Regions from separate parts of the Halomonas elongata DSM 2581 genome, predicted to be linked through region 1. Evidence: riboswitches for the same ligand, from Rfam matches in the RefSeq annotation. Region 1 holds a riboswitch; each other region holds the start of a gene.
The links. Region 1 has a riboswitch for thiamine pyrophosphate ahead of tenA (thiaminase II). Riboswitches for the same ligand answer to the same signal wherever they lie in the genome.
Positions count from the first base shown of each region.

Region 2: another riboswitch for thiamine pyrophosphate. It lies ahead of thiM (hydroxyethylthiazole kinase); the one in region 1 lies ahead of tenA (thiaminase II).
Region 3: another riboswitch for thiamine pyrophosphate. It lies ahead of HELO_RS02760 (SLC5/6 family protein); the one in region 1 lies ahead of tenA (thiaminase II).

Region 1 is NC_014532.2:2,521,245-2,528,913, reverse strand. Features, by position in the region: gene HELO_RS11840 (aminotransferase class V-fold PLP-dependent enzyme) at 1-471, opposite strand, end outside; gene thiC (phosphomethylpyrimidine synthase ThiC) at 621-2,510, opposite strand; gene tenA (thiaminase II) at 2,941-3,609, opposite strand; TPP riboswitch at 3,681-3,822, opposite strand; gene mdoH (glucans biosynthesis glucosyltransferase MdoH) at 3,867-5,777, opposite strand; gene HELO_RS11820 (glucan biosynthesis protein) at 5,764-7,311, opposite strand; gene HELO_RS11815 (lysophospholipid acyltransferase family protein) at 7,496-7,669, opposite strand, start outside.
Region 2 is NC_014532.2:3,867,459-3,875,127, reverse strand. Features, by position in the region: gene HELO_RS18195 (proline racemase family protein) at 1-423, shown strand, start outside; gene HELO_RS18190 (sulfite exporter TauE/SafE family protein) at 539-1,306, shown strand; gene HELO_RS18185 (serine hydrolase) at 1,456-2,889, shown strand; gene HELO_RS18180 (DMT family transporter) at 3,045-3,920, shown strand; gene thiE (thiamine phosphate synthase) at 3,937-4,566, opposite strand; gene thiM (hydroxyethylthiazole kinase) at 4,556-5,362, opposite strand; TPP riboswitch at 5,396-5,496, opposite strand; gene HELO_RS18165 (peroxiredoxin) at 5,571-6,209, opposite strand; gene HELO_RS18160 (C40 family peptidase) at 6,488-6,991, opposite strand; gene HELO_RS18155 (hypothetical protein) at 7,063-7,407, opposite strand; gene gloA (lactoylglutathione lyase) at 7,549-7,669, shown strand, end outside.
Region 3 is NC_014532.2:594,876-602,544, forward strand. Features, by position in the region: gene HELO_RS02735 (sodium:solute symporter family protein) at 1-158, opposite strand, end outside; gene HELO_RS02740 (RidA family protein) at 360-752, opposite strand; gene HELO_RS02745 (N-acyl-D-amino-acid deacylase family protein) at 749-2,230, opposite strand; gene HELO_RS02750 (MurR/RpiR family transcriptional regulator) at 2,232-3,095, opposite strand; gene HELO_RS02755 (amino acid deaminase) at 3,339-4,550, shown strand; TPP riboswitch at 4,654-4,762, shown strand; gene HELO_RS02760 (SLC5/6 family protein) at 4,752-6,158, shown strand; gene ilvD (dihydroxy-acid dehydratase) at 6,261-7,669, shown strand, end outside.

The DNA.
Region 1 (7,669 bases):
CCGCATGTACTCGTCGGGCAATATCATGCCCGATGCGGTTTCGACATGGGGCGCGAAGACCAGATCGGGTTGCTGATCATGGATCGCCTCGATCACCTCGTCGATATCGGGGGGCGCGAAAGGGGAGGTGGGATCGTCGTCATCGACACGGCGTGCCTTGCGGACGTAGAGGTCCGAGGGGATCTTGCCGCGGTCCAGTATCTGGGTCCAGCGGTAGCTGAACCAGCCGTTACGGATGACCAGGCAACGCCGGTCGGTGGCAAACTGGCGGGCCACCGCCTCCATGCCGAAGGTGCCGCTGCCGGGGACGATGACCGTCGAATGCGCACGGTAGACTCGCTTCAGGGCGGCGGAAAGGTCGTGCATCACCTCCTGGAAGTTCTGCGACATGTGGTTCAAGGCGCGATCGGTGTAGACCACCGAATATTCGAGCAGTCCATCGGGGTCGACATCGGGTAGCAAGCCGGCCATTTCTTTCTCCGTCGTGGGTGGAGCTTCAAGCATATTCCGAGGATATGCGTATTCCGGACCGTAGACCAGCCTGTCCCGTATTTATCCTGTCGTGTATGGGGGCGTGAGGCCAGGCCGGGGCGCGCGAATGCCCCGGCCTCGACGCCGGATCAAACCTCCTTGTAAAGCTCGGCGCCCTGTTCGCGGAATTTCTCCGCCTGCTCCTCCATGCCTTTCATGACCGCCTCCTGATCACCGTCCAGTCCCTTGTCGCGGGCGTAGTCGCGGACTTCCTGGCTGATCTTCATCGAGCAGAACTTGGGGCCGCACATGGAGCAGAAGTGGGCCACCTTGGCGGAGTCCTTGGGCAGGGTCTCGTCGTGATATTCCCGGGCGGTGTCCGGATCCAGGCCGAGGTTGAACTGGTCTTCCCAGCGGAACTCGAAGCGCGCCTTCGACAGGGCATTGTCGCGGCGCTGGGCGGCCGGGTGACCCTTGGCGAGATCCGCCGAGTGGGCGGCGATCTTGTAGGTGATGATGCCGGTCTTGACGTCGTCCTTGTTGGGCAGGCCCAGGTGCTCCTTGGGCGTCACGTAGCAGAGCATGGCGCAGCCGTACCAGCCGATCATCGCCGCGCCGATCCCCGAGGTGATGTGGTCGTAGCCGGGGGCGATGTCGGTGACCAGCGGGCCCAGTGTGTAGAAGGGCGCCTCGTCGCACTCGCGGAGCTGCTTGTCCATGTTCTCCTTGATCAGGTGCATGGGCACGTGACCGGGGCCTTCGATCATCACCTGCACATCGTGCTTCCAGGCGATGCGAGTCAGCTCGCCGAGGGTCTCGAGCTCGGCGAACTGTGCCTCGTCGTTGGCATCGGCCACCGAGCCGGGGCGCAGGCCGTCGCCCAGCGAGAAGGCCACGTCGTACTGTTTGCAGATCTCGCAGATTTCCTCGAAGTGCGTGTAGAGGAAGCTTTCCTGGTGGTGGTAGAGGCACCACTTGGCCATGATCGAGCCACCGCGCGAGACGATGCCGGTGGTGCGCTTGGCGGTCAGGGGCACGTAGCGCAGCAGCACGCCGGCATGGATGGTGAAGTAGTCCACGCCCTGTTCGGCCTGCTCGATCAGGGTGTCGCGGAACACTTCCCAGGTGAGGTCCTCGGCCACACCCTTGACCTTCTCGAGTGCCTGGTAGATGGGCACGGTGCCGATCGGTACCGGGGCGTTGCGGACGATCCACTCGCGGGTCTCGTGGATATTCTGCCCGGTGGAGAGATCCATGATGGTATCCGCGCCCCAGCGGATGCCCCAGGTCATCTTGTCGACTTCTTCCTCGATGGAGGAGGTGACCGCCGAGTTGCCGAGGTTGCCGTTGATCTTCACCAGGAAGTTGCGGCCGATGATCATCGGCTCGGATTCCGGGTGGTTGATGTTGTTGGGAATGATGGCGCGGCCGGCGGCCACTTCGGCACGCACGAACTCCGGGGTGATCTCCTCGGGTAGATGGGCGCCGAAATTCTCGCCGGGATGCTGGTGGCCGAGGATACGTTCCACCTCTTCGGTGCCCAGGGCTTGCCGGCGCTGGTTCTCGCGGATGGCGATGAATTCCATCTCGGGGGTGATGATGCCCTGGCGAGCGTAATGAAGCTGGGTGACGTTCTTTCCGGCCTTGGCGCGGCGGGGTGTGCGGGTCAGCTCGAAGCGCAGCGGAGCGAGCATGGGGTCGTTGGCGCGGCGCTGGCCGTACTCGGAGGTGGGGCCGTCGAGGAATTCGGTGTCGTCGCGCTCCTCGATCCAGGTACGGCGCAGTTCGGGCAGCCCGCGGCGCAGGTCGATGCTGGCCTCGGGGTCGGTGTAGGGGCCGGAGGTGTCGTAGACCAGCAACGGCGGGTTGTCTTCGTCGGCCCCGGAGGTGCTGGTCGGCGAGAGGCTGATCTCGCGGAAGGGGACGCGGATGTCGGGCCGCGAGCCCTCGACATGGATCTTGCGCGAACCCGGCAGGGCCTGGACGGCGGCCTCGTCGACGCGGGCGGTTTCGTTGAGGAAGTTGGTGGTCTTGCTCATGGTCGTGCTCCCTTGGCTTGGATGATTTGTCAGGGAGGACCGCTGGGGGACAGGGGCCACCGGGCGGGATGGTCCGGCGGCGTATCGCTTGATCCCTACGCTGGTCCTAGCCAGTGCAGAGGGTATTTACAAATGCCACGAGCGATGGCCAGGGCTAGGCGAAATCAGCCGAAAACGCGGAGTTTACGATGAGGTAAATGAGCATTTTGAGGCTGATTTCAACGCGGCATGGCCGAGCGCAGTAGTTTGTAAACACCCTCTCAGGTTCAACGGGATCCATGCTGTTTTCGCATGATCTCAGCCGTCGTCAACGGCACCCCGTCAAGCGTGGTAGTGCCCGCCATTGCTGGCGGACGGTTTCAGTGCCGGGAAGTTTCTGCCTGGAGCTCCTGGCGTCCGCGCAGCCGGCAATGGTTATCAAGGCAGTGGGCTAGTCCGCGCGGTCCAGCCCCATCTGCCAGAAGTCGATCTCCAGGCGGGTGGCGTCGCGGAAGATGCCCGCCAGCCGCGCGAAGCGCTCGGGTGTGACCTCCGCCAAACGAGCGTCCAGCCAGGCAACTTCGTCGTGCATGGCCCCCTGGAAATCGTCGCTTTCGTACATGGCGATCCAGGCGTCGAAAGGATTGTCGTCGCCCCGTATGGTTTCCTGGCGCGCGTTCAGCCAGTTGGCGATCTCGCCGTAACCCACCAGGCAGGGGGAGAGCGCCACGTGAAGGTCGAGCAGATCGCCGCGACTGCCGGTGTCCAGTACGTAACGGGTATAGGCGAGAGTGGCGCGGGCTTCGGGCAGCTTGGCCAGGTCATCCTCGGAAATGCCCCATTCGCGGCAGAACCCCACGTGCAGGCCGAGCTCCACGTCGAGAATGGTCTTGAGCCCCTCGAAGGCATGGCGCAACTCGGTCAGGTCGTGGCTCTTGTAGGCCGCCAGAGCATAGGCCCGGGAGAAGTGGATCAGGAACAGGTAGTCCTGCTGCAGGTAGTGGCGAAAGGCCGCCGGGTCGAGGCTGCCATCACCGAGGGAGCGAACGAAGTCGTGCTCGATATAGGCGCGCCAGTCTTGCTGGCAGGCGTCGGTCAGGTCGCTGAAACGATAACCCATCATGTCTCCGGTGTCGGGATCCGGAAAGCGGGCGAAGCGAAACGAGGAGGGAGGACTGCCGGGAGAAGAGGTCGAGTCCACCGCCTGATTCCCTACGCCGGTTCACGTGCGCGATGGCGCACCTACCCGGATCAGGTTCCACGGGATCAACGCTGTGTTCGTCGCGAACGCGCGTCATCTCAGCCGGCTCAACCGGCACCCCGTCAAGCGAGTGGCCTCAGTCTAGCAGCTTGTTCGGCAATGAACAGTCCCCCTCGTCATTTGCCGATACCTTGCTGCTGAGTGGGCGGGTGGCGTGCCCAGTCCCGCGAGAAGGATTGAAGCGGCATGTCGCAGGGGCGTTCCGCAGGCGGCGGCGCCGGCTCGGCATTGCCGTCGACGGTGGCGGGAAGCGTCAGCCCTTTCAACACGGCGGGTGGGGCCGTCTCGCTGGGTACCAGCAACAGGCCACGTTGCCGTAGGCGTCGGCCGATGGTGAGGCTGCTGCTCAGGCGAACCAGGGGCGCGGCCAGCATCAGGCCCAGCCAGACGGGCGTCAGCCACCAGAAGAAGGTCGGGGTGTACCACCAGGTGATCCAGGCCCAGAAGGTGCCCGCCAGGGTGCCCGGCCAGGTATGGCGCAGCGCTTCGCGCCAGGGCAGGGCACGTCCCTCGCGGGATTGTGGATTCCAGGCGACCGTGCGCCCGCTCAACACTTCGATCACGAAGCGGCTGTGAAAGACCATCATCAGCGGGGCGATCAGCATCGCGAACAGGGCTTCCAGCAGGGCGCTCGCCGCCAGCTTGGCCCGACCGCCGTACAGGCCCGGATGCCGGCGCAACGCCAGGCAGACGCCCAGGACCTTGGGCATCAGCAGCATCGCCAGGGTGCCGCCGAGCAGGGGCATGATCAGGTTGGGTGGGGCGATGGGCCAGTTGGGAAAGAGCTGGGCGTTGGAGGTGAAGAAGTTGGGCTCGATGAGAGCGCGCATCAGGGCGTCGATGGTGCTGACCACCAGGATCGCCAGCCAGATCAGCGATGACAGGTAGGCCAGGGCGCCGCACAGGAAATGCACACGGCTGAGCATGTGCAGGCCGCTGCCACCCAAGAGGCGCAGGTGCTGCAGGTTGCCCTGGACCCAGCGGCGATCGCGCTTGGCGTAGTCGAGGATATGGCTCGGCATTTCCTCGAAGCTGCCGCCGAGATCGGTGCGCATGCGCACTTCCCAGCCGGCGCGTCGCAACAGGGCCGCCTCGACGAAGTCGTGGCTCAGGATGTCGCCGCCGAGTGGCGGGCGTCCGGGCAGTTCGGGGAGTCCGCAATGTCGAGTGAAGGCGTCGACGCGCATGATGGCGTTGTGCCCGAAGTAGTTGGCGGCATCGGACTGCCAGAAGCTCAGCCCGGTGGCCAGCATGGGCGAATAGACGGCGGCGGCGAACTGGTTGGCGCGGCCGAACAGGCTGTCCTGGCGGACCGGGATCGGCACTGTCTGCAGCAGGCCGAGGCGCGGATTGGCTTCCATCTCCGCGATCAGTTGGTGCACGGTGTCACCGCTCATCAGGCTGTCGGCGTCGAGCACCAGCATGAAGTCATAGTGCTGCCCCCAGCGCTGGCAGAAGTCGCCCAGATTGCCGGCCTTGCGGCCGGCATTGCTGTCACGGTGCCGGTAGTGGAGCTGGCAGTGGTCGGCAAGGCGATGCTGCAGCGCGGCCATGGTGGCGCGTTCCCGGGCGACGATGTCGGCGTCGGTGCTGTCGCTGAGTACGAAGGCTTCGATGCGTCGTGCTTCGGTGATCGGCGGCAGGTCTCGACAGGTGGCCTCGAGACCGGCGGCTACCCGTTCGACATCCTCGTTGTGGATCGGCATGACCAGAGCGGTGCGAGAACGCGCATCCTCAGGCGGTCTGGGGGGCGATACCTTGGTCAGGCTGAGTGGATCGCGGCCGGCCAGGGACAGCACGAAGCCGATGATCCCACTCCAGAAAGCGATGACGATCCAGCCGAAGGTCACGGTGAACAGCGCGAGGATGGCGAGTTCCAGCGGGGTCAGGCCGCCGACATGGAGGATACGGAACATGGTCCCCAGGCCCAGGCCGGTCGTGGCGGCGACCAGCAGGGCGAAGACCAGGCGACGGGTGCGCCGGAAGGGAACGGGGGCCACGCTGGCTCGGGATTCAGCGGCGCTCATTGGGGTACCAGACATAATTCCAGGTTTCGGTCAGCGGTTCGCCGTGCAGCATCAGGGCCAGGCGCATGTCGGCCGGGGTGCCATCTTCCGGGGCAAGCCGGAAATTGGCGCGCCAGGTGTCGCCGTCGGGCAGACGCTGGACGCGTGGCTCGAGTATTTCGCCTTTGGAGGTCGTCAGCCGCATTTCCACCGGCTGATCGGCATCGAGATCCTCGAGGCTGGGGCCCTGGAAGTCGACGATGAAGTGACGCTGGCTGGCCGGTGGCGGGTTGTCCTGTCCCGGCGTCGCTCCCCAGCCCTGCCGGGTACGGATGACATGGGCGAGTCGTTGGTCGGGGGGCGTGGCGCCGAAGGTGCGCAGTCGGTAGCGGAAGGTACGTGACTGCCCGGCCTTGAGCGGCTGCTCGGGGACCCAGTAGGCGGTGATGTTGTCGTTTGCCTCGCTGTCGGAGGGGATTTCGACCAGTTCGAGGCGCCCTTTGCCCCAGTCTCCCAAGGGGGTCACCCACTCGCTGGGACGCTTCTCGTACCGGGCCTCGGCGTCGAGATAGCCGTCGAAGTGTCGGGGCCGCTGGATCAGACCGAATCCCTGGGGCGAGGTGTCCTGAAGGCCAGAGATATGCAGCTTTTCCGGGTTGCTCAACGGCCGCCAGATGCGTTCGCCGCTGCCGGTATGCAGGGCCAGGCCGCTGGAGTCGTGAACCCGCAGGCGGTAGTCGTCGGCCGGGTAGCTGGCGATGCCACCGTGCATGAACATGCTGGTGAGAGGGGCAACGCCGAGCTTGGCGACATCCTCGCGGGCAAATAGGCGTGCCTCGGTGTCGACCACGGTCTGGCTGCCCGGTGCGATGTCGAAACGATAGGCGCCGGTCAGGGAGGGGCTGTCGAGCAGGGCAAAGAGGGTCATGTGGGTCGCGTCCGGCTCGGGCTTGACCAGCCAGAACTCGCGAAAGGCGGGGAATTCCTCGCCGTGGGGCTCCGCCGTGTCGATGGCCAGGCCGCGGGTGGAAAGCCCGTAACCCTGGCCGCGGCCGACCATGCGGAAGTATGACGCGCCGAGAAAGACCATGAACTCGTCGCGGTATTCGCCGCTGTTCAGAGGATAATGCAGGCGGAATCCTGCATAGCCCAGGTCGTCGAGTTCCAGCTTGGCCAGGTCGGCGACATCGCCATCATAGCGGAAGTGCGATGCTTCGAAGGGCAGGTGGTGCACTTCACCGTCGGCGTTCACCAGGTTGAGATCGACCGGCCGATCATAGAGAAAGCCCGGGTGGAACAATTGGACCTCGAAGAGTCCCTGGTCACGCCATATGGCATGTTCCGGGCGAAAGCGTATCTGCCGGTACTGGTCGTAATCCAGCTCGGTGAGGGCCGCGGGAATCTCTGGTGCAGCATCGTCGTAAGGCTCGCCGGCCAGGCGTTCGGCCCGGTCGGTGATGGTGTCGTACAGGGCCTCGTTGGATGAGGCTTCGGCGGCGTCCATGGCCACCATGCTTCCCAGCGCCAAGGCCAGGAATCGGGTCAGCAACGTCATGTCGCAAGTCTCCATCGGGTCCCGCCGGCACTTCCCCGCGCAAGCCGGGCCAGGAGGTTCAGGCCATTTCCGGAATGTCTTGTGATGTCGTGGCGGCCTTGTGTATTGGGTGTCACTCGACTCGAGCGTGTTCCATTGTTCGACTTTTGTCGAGAGCGCGCCAGGGGGCTTCTCCGGCGTCGGCTCAGCGGTACAGGCGAAAGTGTTTCCAGTCCGGGCGTTGTTCGGCCTCTTCGGGGGTCTTGCGGTAACGCTTGTATTCCCACTGGTACTGGGCCGGGTCCAGGGCGATGGCGGCTTCGACGCAGGCATTGACACCAGCGGCGGAGGTTCGTTCGTCACTTTCGTAGACGCGCTC
Region 2 (7,669 bases), 1.3 Mb from region 1:
ATCCATCATCCGCTGCTCGGCGACCTGCCGCCCCCCTCCATGATCCTGCTGGCGGGTGCTCCGGAACGCTCCCCCATCAAGGGGATGAGTGTGCCTCTTGCCGTTTACATGCATCCCGGCGTGATCTGTCGCGGACCGACGGGCACAGGGACGACGGCCTTGCTTGCCCATCTGATGAAGCGTGGAGAGCTTCCGCCCGGCACGACCGTTCGCACGGTCTCGCCGTTCGGCAATGTCTTTGAAGGGACGCTGCTGGGGAGTGCGCGAATCGGCGATGTCACTGGAGTGAGAACGTCGATCCGGGGACACCCTCGCGTCCTGGCGCGTAGTCAGGTCTTTCTGGACGAGGAGGCCTTGTCCTGCGAAGCGCAAGGATTCCGGCGGCTATTTGAAACGCCGCCCGGCGATGAGCGGGTTGGCTGACGCTGCTTTTCAGGCGGGCTGTTCCAGTCGTCTTTCGTCGCCTGAAATCTCGAGTGTCCGGCATTCGAGGCCTGGTAAGATGCTCGGCTGATACAGTACTTCGCAAGGACGTGTCATGCTGCTACTGGACAGTCTGTCGCCGCTCGATGGCGGTGTCGAATCCCTGTTGATCCTGCTCTCGGTCCTGACCTCCATGATCAGTGCCTCGATGGGAGTTGGCGGCGGGACCTTGCTGATCATGACCATGGCGCAGGTGATGCCCGGGGCGGCGTTGATTCCGGTGCATGGCATGGTGCAGTTGGGCTCCAACGGTGGGCGGGCGCTGATGACGCTGCGTCACCTGGCCTGGCCGATTCTGGCGGCCTTCGTGCCCGGGGCGCTGCTCGGTGCCCTGGCGGCCAGCTGGATGCTGGTGCGCCTGCCGACCGGCCTGCTGGAACTGGCCATCGCCGGCTTCGTGCTGTTCACCCTGTGGGGGCCGGGTCTGCCCAAGCGCAGCCTGGGCAGCCTTGGCACCGTTGTCGCAGGGGGCATCACGACCTTTCTCTCGAGCCTGGTCGGCGCCAGCGGGCCAATGGTCGCGGCCTTCATCAAGCAGCACGGCGGCTCGCGACAGGCCACCGTGGCCACCTTCGCCGCCTGCATGACCCTGCAGCACCTCACCAAGGCTTTCGTGTTCGGCGCCGCCGGCTTTGTGTTCCGTGACTGGCTCGGGCTGATCGTGTTGATGATCGCCGCCGGTGTGGTCGGCACCTGGCTGGGATTGCGGTTGCTGGGCCGGCTTTCCGAGCGACGTTTCGACGGCCTGTTTCGCTGGGGCCTGACCCTGCTGGCATTGCGTCTGATCTGGTTGGGGCTGCAGCGTCTCGGCGTCATCGGTTGAGCCTGACGATGATTCTGAGGAACTATCGAGCCAGGGTGTCACGAAAAAGCCGATTTTTGTGGCCTTTTCCCCTGTACAGGGCGCTATAGTGGGTCATAATGCGCTTGTGTAGGGAAGTCACAAATATCAGGGGAACACCCATGGGGCTCATGATGACACGGCGATGGTGCCTCGCTCTCATTCTGTTGTTGGCCGCCACGCTGCTGGCCGGCACCGCCCAGGCGAACAATCCGCGTTATGCCGGTATCGTCGTCGATACCGATACCAGCGAGATTCTCTACGCCGAAAATGCCGATGCGCCGCGCTATCCGGCATCTTTGACCAAGATGATGACGCTCTACATGCTGTTCGAGAGGCTCGATCAGGGCGGCATGACGCTGGGACAACGGTTGCCTGTGTCGGCCACCGCCTCCGAAATGCCGGCCACCAAGCTCTGGCTGAAACCGGGCGACAGCATTCCGGTGGAGAAGGCCATCCAGGCGCTGATCGTTCGTTCCGCCAACGATGTGGCGGTCGTGGTGGCCGAGGCGCTCGGTGGCAGCGAATCGCACTTCGCGAGGATGATGACCTCGCGCGCCCATGAGCTGGGCATGAGCAACACGACATTCCGCAATGCCTCCGGATTGCCGGATGACCGACAGGTCACCACGGCTCGCGACATGGCGCTGCTCGCCCGGCGGCTGATGCTCGACTTCCCCCAGTACTACCCCTACTTTTCTCTGGATCGCTTCACCTGGCGCGGCAAGACCCTGACGGGCCACAACAATCTGCTGGACAGTTATCCGGGGGCCGATGGCCTGAAGACCGGCTTCATCCGTGCCTCCGGCTTCAACGTGGCGACTTCGGCGAAGCGCGGCGGCCGACGCATTCTCTCGGTGGTCATGGGCGGCTATACCGCTTCCTCCCGGGATGAGCACATGGCCAACCTGCTGGACCGTGGTTTCCTGCGGGCTTCGCTGGTCGACGGCCGAGGCTTTCTGGCCAATACCCGGATCTCCGAGGATTACCTGCTGCCCGAGGCACGGCGCCCGATGTCGCCGCCGTCCGGCCAGATGCTGGCAAGCGCTGGCAATACCGCGCCGGCCGTTACGCCCGAGCCGGCATCGCAGCCCGTCAACTCGCCTTCCCGGGATGAAGTCATCGCGACGGCCGATGCCGGCATGGGGTCGGTGACGCCGACACCCGAACCGGCCTCGGCCGCTGAGCCGACCGTGACGTCGACACCCGCGCAGCCCGTCTCGTCACAGCCGATGTCCACGACCGCTGTTGCCTCGGCGGCATCGAGCAGCGAGCCCGATCCGATCCGTCGCGTCGTCGATCAGCGTGAAACGGCGACGCCCGGTACCTGGGGAGTTCAGGTCGGTGCCTTCAGTGATGCCGATCATGCGCGGCGCCTGGCCGCCCGGGCTGCCGAACGCCTGACCGCCGAGCTGGCCGATGCCCGTGTGGCGGTGCCGCATGTCGCCGAGGCCGGCGTTTATCGTGCGCGACTGGTGGACATGCAGGAAGGCGAGGCGCGCAGCGCCTGTCGACGCCTTCAGGCGCAGGGGATGGATTGCATGGTCGTGCAGGCCGCCCTCTAGATCGAAGGCTGATCCGCCAGGGACGGGGTTGTCGCCACTCGTCAAAGCCCTTAGTTTGATAGTTCTACATGCATCACCCTGCCGCTTCGCCGGTGGGGTGGTTTTTTTGGTTCATCCTTGAAGCTCGGCGGCAGGGCAAAGTGTCTGGAGGCAAGATGTCATCATCGTTCAAGGGCATCCTGTGCATGTGTGGCGGGGTTCTGTGCCTGGCGCTGGGCGATGCCATTACCAAGTGGCTCGGCGAGACGCACTCGCCGCTGCAGATCATCTTCTTTCGCACCCTGGTGTCGCTGCCGCTGATCGCACTGATTGCCCGTTTCAACGGCGGTCTGCGCAAGCTGGCGACGCGCCGTCCGGGCATTCACCTGCTGCGCGGCCTGATCTTCACCGGCACCATGATCTGCTTCATGTGGGGCTTGACCCTGCTGCCGCTGGCCGAGACCACCGCTATCGCCTTCGCGGCGCCGCTGTTCGTGAATCTGTTGTCGGTGCCACTGCTTGGCGAGCGGGTCGATCGGACCACGCTGCTGGCTACCATGCTGGGGTTCATCGGCGTGCTGGTGGTGGTACGGCCGGGAGGCAGCAGCTTCCAGCCGGCCGCCCTGATCGTGGTCGGGGCGGCGGTCTTCTACGCTCTGATGATGATCACGGCGCGTCGCTATGGCGGCCGTGAGCACCTCTGGGCAATGGTCTTCTATACCACCCTGGTGCCGATGCTAGTGTCGGCGTTAACCCTGCCCTGGGTGTGGCAGATGCCGGCACCCATCCACTGGCCCTTCTTCCTGCTGGCCGGTGTGCTCGGTGTGGGCGCCATGGTTGGACTGACCCTGGCGTTTCGCTATGCGCCGGCGGCGCTCGCCGCACCCTTCGACTACACGGCGTTGCTGTGGGCCGTGCTGCTGGGCTGGTGGCTGTGGGACGAGGTGCCGGACCTGTGGGTGTTCGTCGGCGGCACCTTGATCATCGTCAGTGGCCTGGCCATCGCTTATCACGAGCGGCGTGTCGCCCTGAACCGGCGCCCCTCCGCCTGATGAGCCGATTCAGCCTTCAGCGCCTCGGGGCAACGCCCTGGTGAAAGCTGCGGGCCGCGGCTTCCGGGTCCGGCGTGCCGCAGATGGCCGAGATCACGGCCAAACCATCGGCGCCGGCGCGACGCACGGCCTCGACGTGTTCGGCCTTGAGGCCGCCGATGGCCACGGTCGGCAGCGGGCTGGCGCCGGCCAGTTCCGCCAGGCCGTCGAAGCCGAGAGGCTGGGCGTGGTCGCGCTTGCTGGGAGTGGCGAAGACTGGCCCCAGCCCCAGATAGTCGAGTTTGGCGGCATTGATTCGGGCGAGTTGCTCGGGTGTCTGCACCGAGAGGCCGAGGATGGCGTCCGCTCCGAGGGCGGCCCGGGCATCGTCGACTTCGCCGTCATCCTGGCCGATGTGCAGTCCGTCGGCGCCGCTGGCCAGGGCCACCTCCAGTCGATCATTGATCAGCAGGGGCACGCTGCTGCCTGCCAGGGCGGTCTTCAGGCGTCGCGCCACGGGTACCAGTTCGGCATCGCTGGCGTGCTTGTCGCGTAGCTGTACCAGGGTTACGCCACCGCGCACGGCGGCGACGACGGTTTCCTCCAGGCCACGCTCGGCGCATAGCTCGGGGTCGGTGACCAGATAGAGGGAAAGGTCAACGCGCATGGGTGATCTCCAGTCGGGCGCGGGCGGTCAGGGTGTCGGTGTCGAGGGCATGCAGGGCATCGAGGAAGGCCACGGCGAAACTGCCCGGCCCCCGGGCGCTCTCTCCGGCAATGCTTCCGGCCACGGCATAGCCGGCCAACGCCGCCACGCAGGCCTCGAATGGGTCCTCGGCGACGGCCAGGTGAGCGCCCACCACGCCCGTCAGGGCACAGCCCAGGGTGGTGACGCGCGGCATCAGGGCATGCCCGCCGGCCACGCGTGCCAGGCGCTCGCCATCGGTGACGAGGTCGGTTTCGCCGGTGACGGCGATCACGGCGCCGGTGCGCCGAGCCAGGTCCACGGCGGCACGTTCCGCCGCTTCGGTGGTATCGGTGCTGTCGACACCCTGGCCACCGCCGCCCTGCTCGGCCAGAGCCATGATTTCCGAGGCATTGCCGCGCACCACCGTCGGCGAAAGCGCCAGCAGGCGGGCGCCGGCCTTGCGGCGCAGGGTCGTGGCGCCGACTGCCACGGGATCGAGTACCCAGGGTGTGCCGGCCTCATTGGCGGCGCGGGCGGCAGCGTCCATGGCGTCCACCCAGTCGGGCGACAGGGTGCCGATGTTGAGCGTCAGAGCACCGGCCAGGGCGGCGAACTCCTCGACCTCCTCGCGGGCATGGGCCATGGCCGGTGAGGCGCCCAGGGCGAGCAGGACGTTGGCCATGGTGTTCATGGCGACATGATTGGTGATGTTGTGAACCAGCGGGCAGGTCTCGCGCACACGGTTCAGGTGGCGAGCGAGGTCGATGGTGTGCATGGCGCCTCCCGGGCGGCGGGAGGTGCTGGCCTCGGGATGGCCGGCACGACTCCCTCCGCCGGCATTATCCGGGTCAGGTGATGAGGGTGCGTCTCAGCCGGGCGGCATGGCGTCCGGCGCCCCTGTCGTCAGGCCTTCTACTATCCGTGCCCGGTTGGCACCTGTAAAGAGGCGGCGACGAGCCTTGCCGTCGCCGCCGTCCTTTGCCTCAGGAACGCTTGGGCTGCTTGACCAGGCGCAGGTAGGGCTTCTGCTCGTCCCAGCCTTCGGGGAAGAGGGTCTTGGCCTCTTCGTTGCTCACGGCGGGCACGATGATGCAGTCATCACCATCCTGCCAGTTCACCGGCGTGGCCAGCTTGTGTTCGTCGGTGAGCTGCAGGCTGTCGAGTACGCGCAGCACCTCGGCGAAGTTGCGGCCGGTGCTGGCCGGATAGGTGATGGTCAGGCGCACCTTCTTGTTCGGATCGATGATGAAGACGCTGCGCACCGTCAGGGTGTCGTTGGCGTTGGGGTGAATCATGCCGTAGAGGTCGCTGACCTTGCGGTCGCCGTCCGCCAGCAGCGGGAAGTTCAAGCCTTGCCCCTGGGTTTCCTGGATATCCCCGGCCCAGGCTTCGTGATCCTCGAGCGGGTCCACGGAAAGGCCGATGGCCTTGGTGTTGCGCTTGTCGAATTCCGGCTTGAGTCGCGAGACTTCGCCGAGCTCGGTGGTGCACACCGGGGTGAAGTCCTTGGGATGCGAGAACAGAATGACCCAACTGTCTCCGGCCCACTCGTGGAAATTGATGGTGCCGGCAGTGCTCTCTTGGGTGAAGTCGGGCGCTGTATCGCCGAGTTGCAGTGCCATGTTGGCCTCCTGATGGATGGGTAAGTGGCATCGCGGGCGCGGTGCCGGTTCGACGGTTTCAAGCATTGCACGATGATGGCGCGTGTGGAAACAACCGCTGGCCATATGCTCAGTCGAATTTACGCTTAGCTCGGGCTTCGAGCGGACCATCGATAGGGCGCTGTGAACCCCTCCCTGGGCGCTACATCCGCCATTCATGGCGGATGACCCTCGCTTCGTCTTGTCCCCGGCGCCTACTGCCATTGAACGTTTGGCCATTCGCTCTCAAGCAGTGTCTTCTAGGGGGCTGGAGCGGCGGCGCCGAGATACCGCTCCCGCCAGTAATCCAGATCCACCGCCGAGGTGGTGACGCGCCGCCCCCGGCCCGGGGCGTGGATCATCTGGCCATGCCCCAGGTAGATGCCGACATGGCTGGCATCACCGCGGCCGGCGGTGTCGAAGAACAACAGATCCCCCGGGCGGGCCTTGTCGATCGGCGGCAGGTTCTCGAACTGCCGGCGGGAAGTCCGGGGCACCTTGATGCCCGCCCGGGCGTAGGCGAGCTGCACCAGCCCCGAGCAGTCCAGGCCGCTCGGGGTGTCCCCGCCGAAACGGTAGGGCGTGCCGAGCGTCTGGCGTGCTTCGGCGAGGATCATGGTGCGCTCCATGGAGAGATTGCCACCGTCCCGGGTCGCCAGGTCGGGACCGGCACAGCCGGCCAGCCACGAGAGCAGTAGCGTTGCCAGCAGCCATTTCGATATCAGGGGCGTGACGTGGCGATGGCAGGCAAGTCGTGGCGGCATGCGCGGCTCCATGGCATAAGGAATCCCTCTCCCGCCTACAGCCTAGCCCGTGATGCTGGCGCTGGCGAGTATCAGCGGAAGGCGATACGCGTGCCATGGGTCAAGCGTTCTTCGGGCGTCATGGCGTGTCCGGGAACGCCGATCATCTCGTCGCCGCACTGGTCGTCCCAGGTCAATACGCCGTGGGTCAGGCCCAGTTCGCCGAGGCGTTCGCGAATCTCGCCGGTACCCAGGTAGGTGCAGGTATTTCCGGCCTTGTCGGTGAGGGTGGAGACGCCGCTGGCATGGTGGAAGCGCACCGTATAGATGCCATCCTGGGATTCCACCTCGACGATGGGCGAGAACCCGTGGGCCAGGGCGTGGGAGAGTTGCTTGTAGGTGATGCGATCACCCGGGGAGAAGTCGGTGGTGGCCATGACGAGCCCCCTTCACGTGACGGTCGCTTCTATCAATGTAGAAGCCCGCAGGAAACGCCGCCATCCGGCCGGTGGGGTGGAAATTCCGACGTCTCGCCCCCATGCAGGCACCCTGAGCCCATACGAGCAGAGGAGAACGCCATGAGCTTTCAGGGTGAGCAGTACCCCGGCGTGAAGGCGCCGGCCGCCGAGACCGATGGCTTCCGCCTGAACCACACCATGCTGAGGATCAAGGATCCGCAGGCGGCGCTGGACTTTTACT
Region 3 (7,669 bases), 1.9 Mb from region 1:
GCCACCGTGGTGCCGACGGTCAGGAACAGCGGCACGCTGCGTCCGCCGAGCAGGAAGTCATCGCCGCTACCGCGGCTGTGCCGCGAGACCCACCAGCCGAAGCCGATCATCAGGACGATGTAGACGAAAAAGGTGCCGAGGAAGATATGACTATTCATACATGCCTCTTATACTTGTTGGCTCGGTCGTTGCCGCGACCGAGGCAGTGGTAAGAACGCTGTGTTTATCGCTGTGTGGCGCCGTGTCCTTGCCGGGGCGCGGCGCCTTTTCATTGGCACGGTCGCTGGGTGTCGCGGTCGTTCCCTCCTTGTTCTTCTTGCCTTCAGCCGTGTCTTCTCTCCGGCCTCGGGCCCTCGTGGTCAGGCGCGATCGGCGCGGTAGCAGGAGACGTCGACCTCGACCTTGCAGTCGACCACCAGGTCCTGGACGCTGCAGATCCGTGCCGGCGGATGGTCACCGAAGATCTCGGCGAACACCTTGTTGAACGACGAGAAGTAGCGCGCATCGGTGAGCACGGCGGTGACGTGCACCACGTCCTCCACGCCGTAGCCGGCCTCGTGCATGATGGCCAGGCAGTTGTCGAAGGCCAGGCGGGTCTGCTCGACGATGCCGCCCTCGACGACTTCGCCGTCGGTCATGGGTGTCTGGCCGGAGACGCGCAGCCAGCCGCCGGCCTCGACGGCGCGGGAGAAGGGCAGCTTCTGGCCGCCGGTACCGGTGCCGCCTTCGGCGCCGTAGCGTTTGATGGTCATGGGGAGTCCTCCGTCATGGCATGAATGGGAGTGGGGGAAAGACGCTGCCGCCGACGCAGCAGGCGGCCGCGGCGGTGGTCGGCGAAATGGCCGTCGCGATAGGCGATCGCCCCGTTGACCGTGACCAGGTCGATGCCGCGAGCCGCGGCGATGGGGCGGGCGTAGTCGGCGGTATCCTCGAGCGTCGTCAGGTCGAATAGCGTCAGGTCGGCGTAGGCGCCCTCGCGGATGACGCCCCGGTCAGTGAGGCCGAACTGTGCCGCCGAGAGGCCGGTCATCTTGCGCACCGCCTCGGCCAGCGGCATCAGGCCCAGGTCGCGACTGTAGCGGGCCAGAACCCGTGGAAAGGCGCCCCACAGGCGCGGATGCGGATGCGGGTCGTTGGGCAGGCCATCGGAGCCGATCATCGACAGCGGGTGGGCCAGCACCCGGCGCATGTCGTCCTCGCTCATGTTGTGATAGACGGCACCGGCCGGTTGCAGGCGTCGCGCGGCATCCATCAGCGAGACGTTCCAGTCGGCGGCGATGTCGGCCAGCGGGCGGCGCGCCTGCTCGGGATGCGGATCCGACCAGGTGATGAAGATCGCGATCTCGTCGGTGACCTGGCCCAGGTCGAGGGTCGAGGAACCCGCCGTGTAGGGGTAGCAGTCGCAGTGCACGCGATGTTCCCGTGCGGCCCGTTCGAGGCTGGAAAGGGCCAGGGGAGCATTGCCCCAGTTGCCGGCGCCGGCGCACTTGAGGTGCGAGATGACCAGCGGTGCCTGGCCGTGCCGGGCGGTGGCGTAGGCTTCGTCCATGGCGTCGAGCAGGCCGGCGAATTCATCGCGCAGGTGCGTGGTGTAGAGGCCGCCGGCGGCGCCGACCTCGTCGACCAGGGCACGCATCTCGGTGTCGGGGGCATGGAAGGCATTGCGGTAGGCCAGCCCCGAGCTCATGCCCAGGGCGCCGTCGTCCAGCGCGTCGCGCAGCGAGCGCCGCATGGCCTCGATCTCCGCCGCTTCGGCGGGCCGGGCGAAATCGTCCATCACCTGGCTGCGCAGGCTGGTATGGCCGATCAGTGCGGCGACGTTGACCGAGGGCACGGCGTCGTCCACCGCCCGGGCATAGTCGGCGAAGCTCGGGTAGCGGAAGTCTTCGACGCCGCCCAGCAGGTTCATCGGGTCCGGCACGCTGTCGCGCAGGGTCACGGGCGAGGCGCTGATGCCACAGTTGCCCACCACCACCGTGGTCACGCCCTGGGAGAGCTTGGGCTGCATCTCGGGGGTGCGGATGACGTTGGTGTCGTCGTGGGTGTGGACATCGATGAACCCCGGCGCCAGATAACGCCCGTGGGCCTCGATGACAGTCGTGGCGTCGTCCGCGGCGAGCCTTCCCACGGCGACGATGCGCTCGCCGCTCACGGCGATGTCGGCTGGAAAGGGCGCGGCGCCGGTACCGTCGAGCACCATGGCGCCGCGAATCAGCAGGTCGTGATGCATGTCAGTCCCCCAGGGGCTGGCGGTTGTCGCCGCCGCGATGGGCGTCCAGGGTGATCTTGAGCCGGCGCAGCTTGTCGCGGCTTCGATCCTGATGACGCAGGGCCAGTTCGAGGGCCAGCACATCGATGGCGGCGAGCACGGCATAGCGCGATGCCGAGGGGTGATAGATGAAGTCGGTCTCGCGGGCGGCTACCGGCAGCACGACATCGGCGGTCTCGGCCAGGGGCGAGCCGTTGGCGGTGATCGCCACGACCCTGGCACCGTACTGGCGGGCGATCTGTGCCGACTCGACGATCTCGGGCGTGTAGCCGCTCACCGAGAGGGTGACCACCACATCGTCGGGCTCCAGGGTCGAGGCCACCATGCGCGGCAACAGCGATTGCGGATAGGCGCTGATCGCGTAGCCCAGCCTGACCAGCCGAAACTGCAGTTCCTGGGCCAGCATGGTGGAGCCGCCGCCGGCGCCGAACACCAGGATCTGGCGGGCACCGTCGAGTAGTTCGATGGCCCCGGCGACGTCGGCCTGTTCCATCAGTTCGCGATTGACTTCGAGCGTCTGGGTGGCGATGTCGTAGACGGCGCCGAGTCCATCGGTATCGCCGGCGTCCTGGATGAAGCGACGCCCGGCGGCCAGGGCGCGGGCCAGGCGCAGCTTGAGGTCGCGTACGTTCTGGCAACCCACGGCACGGGCGAAGCGGGTCACGCTGGCGTCGCTGACGTCGGCGCGTGCGGCGATGTCACCGATGCTGGCTTCGCTGACGAAGTCGATATCGGCGAAGATCAATTCGGCGACCTTCTTTTCGGCGTCACGCAAGCCGGCGAAATCGCTGGTGATGCGTGACAGGATGTCGATGTCCTGAGTCACCATTGGCTCCTGGCGTGTGGTGAATGGCTTGGAAACACTGCTTAAATGCCTACGCGTGCTAATCACTACGCTCGGCGATTTATTCAGCGTTTCCTTGGATCCTTAGAGAAGGGCCTGTGGTTGCCTGTCGATCAAGGTATGGTATTTTCTAACAAGAAATCAATATGTGTGAAAGTTTTTATCAGGGCGCCGTCGCGAAGGCGGTGTCGCAAGGCCCGATTCCCGAACACGAGGAGTGACGAGATGCGTCAGATGGCGTCGAAGATGGGTGACAAGGGAGTCCCGGAATCCGGGACCTCGCTGCTGGAGGGCGTGAGTCTGCCGGCGGCGGCGATCCAGGAAGCGCCGCTGGCGCACAACCTGGCGTGGATGCAGCGTTTCGCCGAGTCGCATGGCGCAGAGCTGGCGCCGCACGGCAAGACCACCATGACGCCCGAGCTGTTCCGTCGTCAGCTCGAGGCGGGCGCCTGGGGCATCACCCTGGCCACCGCACCGCAGTGTCGCGCGGCGTTCGTCAGTGGAGTCGAGCGGTTGTTGATGGCCAACCAGCTGGTGGGCCGTGCCAACATGGCGATCATTGCCGATCTGATCGAGGCGGGCGCCGACTTCCACTGCGTGATCGATGGCGAGGACAATGCGCGGGCCCTGGGGCGTTTCTTCTCTGAACGTGGCCTGACCCTCAAGGTGCTGATCGAGCTGGGCGTCGAAGGCGGGCGCACCGGCTGCCGTTCCGTCGAGGCGGTGAGCGAGCTGGCCCGGATCGTCGACACCGAGCCGGGCCTGGCATTGGCCGGCATGGAAGGCTACGAGGGCGTGGTGCATGCCGAGGATCCGGTGCCGGCGATTCGCGATTACGCCGCACGGCTGGTCGAGGCCGCCCGTCGCCTGGATGACGAGGGCCGGTTCGGCGTGGATGCCCCGATCATCACCGCCTCGGGATCGGCCTGGTATGACCTGATCGCCGAGACCTTCGACGCCGCCGAGCTGCGCTCCCGCTTCACCCCGGTGATCCGCCCGGGCTGCTATGTGGTGCACGATCATGGCATCTATCGCCAGGCCCAGCGCGGCGTGCTGTCGCGGCGGCCCGATCTGCACGAAGGGCTGCGGCCGGCGCTCGAGGTCTTCGCCCAGGTGCAGTCGTTGCCCGAGCCGGGACTGGCCATCGTGGCGCTCGGCAAGCGCGACATCGGCTTCGATCACCTGCCCGAGCCGCTGCGCCGCTATCGCGAGGGCGGCTCGGCGGACGAGGTGCTGAGCGTGTCGGGCTGGGAGCTCACCAAGCTGATGGACCAGCATGCCTTCATCCGCTTGCCCGAGCACGCCGACAATGTACGGGTCGGTGACGTGGTGGCCTTCGGGGCTTCCCACCCCTGCCTGACCTTCGACAAGTGGCGGCGCATCTGCCTGGTCGATGAACACCTGACGGTGACCGAGACGCTCGAAACGGCGTTCTGAGCCACTGTTCGTCTTCCACTGCTGAGTGTGGCATGCTGTCGGGCGGTCCTTCCGGGCCGTCATGCACAGGGTGATTTTCGCGGCCTGTGCCCCACAATTCATTCACTGTCGCCAGGGGAGTCTCGTACCGACGGGGCTGAGAAAGCGCGTGACGCTGACCCTGGAACCTGATCCGGTTCACACCGGCGGAGGAAGTGCGACATGCCTTACTTGACGTCAGCCGTGCTCGGCGCGGCGCTGCTGTGTTTTGCCTACCTGGGCCTGCGGGCCCGCCGGGCCGATGGCCCCCTCGACGACTATGTGACCGCTCGCAACTCCCAGAGCGCCCGCTCGCTGGGCGTTTCCTTCCTGGCATCGGGCATGGGGGCCTGGATTCTCTTCGCGCCACCGGAGATCGGTGCCATGGTCGGGCCGTTGGCGCTGGTCGGCTATGCCCTCGGCTCCGCCTTGCCCTTCATCGTGCTGAGCCTGTACGGGCCGGTGATCCGTCGTTACCTGCCCGAGGGGCGCAGCATCGGCGAGTTCGCCGAGGCCTGCTATGGGCAGGGCGTGCGGCGCTGGGTCACGCTCGTTTCGATCCTCTACATGGCGTGTTTCCTGGCCGCCGAACTGACGGCCATTGGCGCGATTGCCTCCTTGCTTTCCGAGGTGCCGGCGGGGCTGGTGGTGATGGGCGTGGCGGTCGTCACCCTGGTGTACACGGCAGTGGGCGGACTGCGTGCCAGCCTGGCCACGGATCGCTGGCAGGGCTGGCTGCTGCTGGCGCTTCTGGTGCTGGTGGCCGGCGTGGTGGTCTGGGTCCTGCCGCCCTTGCCGGAAAACGCGTCAATGCCGACCACGCCTTCGGTGAATGCCCTCTCGGTGGCCTTGACCCTGATTATCGCGGTCACGGCGGCGGAGCTGTTCCACCAGGGGTACTGGCAGCGTGTCTGGGCCGCCGAGACGAATGGCGCACTGGGGCGCGGCGCCCTGCTGGGCGGGGTTGGCGTGCTGCTGGTGGTCATGGTGATCGGTGGCCTCGGCATTCTGGCCGCCATGCATGGATTGCCGTTGGGCGAGCCGCCGATTCCCTTCTTCGCGCTGCTGGCCGAGGCGCCGGGTTGGCTGGCCGTGCCGGCACTGGTGCTGGCCGTCACCCTGGTGGCGTCGAGCGTGGATACCCTGCAGAACGCCATCGCCTCCCTGGTGGTGGCGGGCTCCGGGCGTCGCGGGCTATCCATCGGCTCCGCGCGGCTGGCCACCGTGGTCCTGATGGTCCCGGTGGTGGTGGTCGCCCTGCAGGAACTCTCCGTGTTGCGGCTGTTTCTGATCGCCGATCTGCTGTGTGCGGCCACCGTGGTGCCGGTCTTGCTGGGCGTCTGGCGGCGGATGGGCTCCCTGGCGGCAATGGCCGGCGGTGTGGCAGGCCTGGTGGGTGCGGTCGTGCCGGGCTGGGTGGCCCAGGGCAGCCTGATGGCGGGCGTTCAGGCGGCCAGCTTCCCGGGTGGCATTCCCACCTTGTCGCCGTTTCTCTGCGCCCTGATCGCCTCGACGCTGGTCAGTCTGTTGATTGCCTGGTGTCGGCCCGCCCGGCGTTCCCGGTCGGTCGCCTCCGAGGGTGTCTCCTGAGTCGCGAGTGCCAATGGGCAGGCCTTCCCGGGTTGCCAGCGCGGGTGTGGCCAGCCACCCTCTAAGGTCTGACTAGCGAGCCGAGACCCGAGGAGAACCCGCATGAGCGATACGCCAAGTGATTCACGTCGTCGCTATTCCGCCCCGGTGGTGGATGGCGTCGGCAAGTCGGCCAGCCGCGCCATGCTGCGCGCGGTGGGCTTTTCCGATGACGACTTCAGCAAGCCGCAGGTGGGTATCGCCTCGACCTGGAGCCAGGTCACGCCCTGCAACAGCCATCTCGGCGAGCTGGCCGATCGGGCCAGTGCCGGCGCCGATGCGGCCGGTGGCAAGGGTGTGATCTTCAACACCATCACCATTTCCGATGGCATCGCCAACGGCACCGAGGGCATGAAGTACTCGCTGGTGTCGCGGGAGGTGATCGCCGATTCCATCGAGACGGTGGCCGGTTGCGAGGGCTTCGACGGCCTGGTAGCGCTGGGCGGCTGCGACAAGAACATGCCGGGGTGCCTGATGGGACTGGCCAGGTTGAACCGCCCCAGCGTCTTTGTCTATGGCGGTACCATCATGCCCGGTGCCGATCATACCGACCTGGTTTCGGTGTTCGAGGCCATGGGCGCCCACAGTCGTGGTGATCTCGATCTCATCGACGTGAAGCGCATCGAGGAAACGGCGATTCCCGGCCCCGGTGCCTGCGGCGGCATGTATACCGCCAACACCATGGCCTCGGCCATCGAGGCGCTGGGCATGAGCCTGCCGGGCAGCTCCGCACAGAATGCCGTGTCGGACGAGAAGCGAGCCGACAGTCATGCGGCAGGGGAGGCGGTGCTGAACCTGCTCGAGCATGACATCAAGCCCTCGGACATCATGACCCGGGAGGCCTTCGAGAATGCCATCACCGTGGTGATCGCGCTGGGCGGCTCGACCAATGCCGTGCTGCACCTGATCGCCATGGCCGACACCATCGGCGTGTCGCTGAGCCTCGAGGATTTCACCGCCATCGGCCGCCGCGTACCGGTGCTTGCCGACCTGCGCCCCAGCGGGCACTACATGATGAGCGAGCTGGTCGCCATCGGCGGCATCCTGCCATTGATGAAGACCCTGCTCGACGCCGGCCTGCTGCATGGCGATTGCCTGACGGTGACGGGGCGGACCCTGGCGGAAAACCTGGCCGATGTTGCCCCCTATCCCGAGGGCCAGTCGATCATCGCGCCCCTCGATGCGCCGCTCAAGGACGAGAGCCACCTGCGCATCCTCTACGGCAATCTGGCGCCGGAAGGTGCGGTGGCCAAGATCACCGGCAAGGAAGGCACCCGCTTTACCGGCACGGCACGGGTGTTCGGTTCCGAAGAGCAGGCCCAGGCGAGCATCAACGACGGCGGCGTGGTGGCCGGCGATGTGGTGGTCATTCGTTACGAGGGGCCGCGCGGCGGGCCCGGCATGCGCGAGATGCTGACGCCGACCTCGGCGATCATGGGGCGGGGGCTCGGCGATCAGGTGGCCTTGATCAC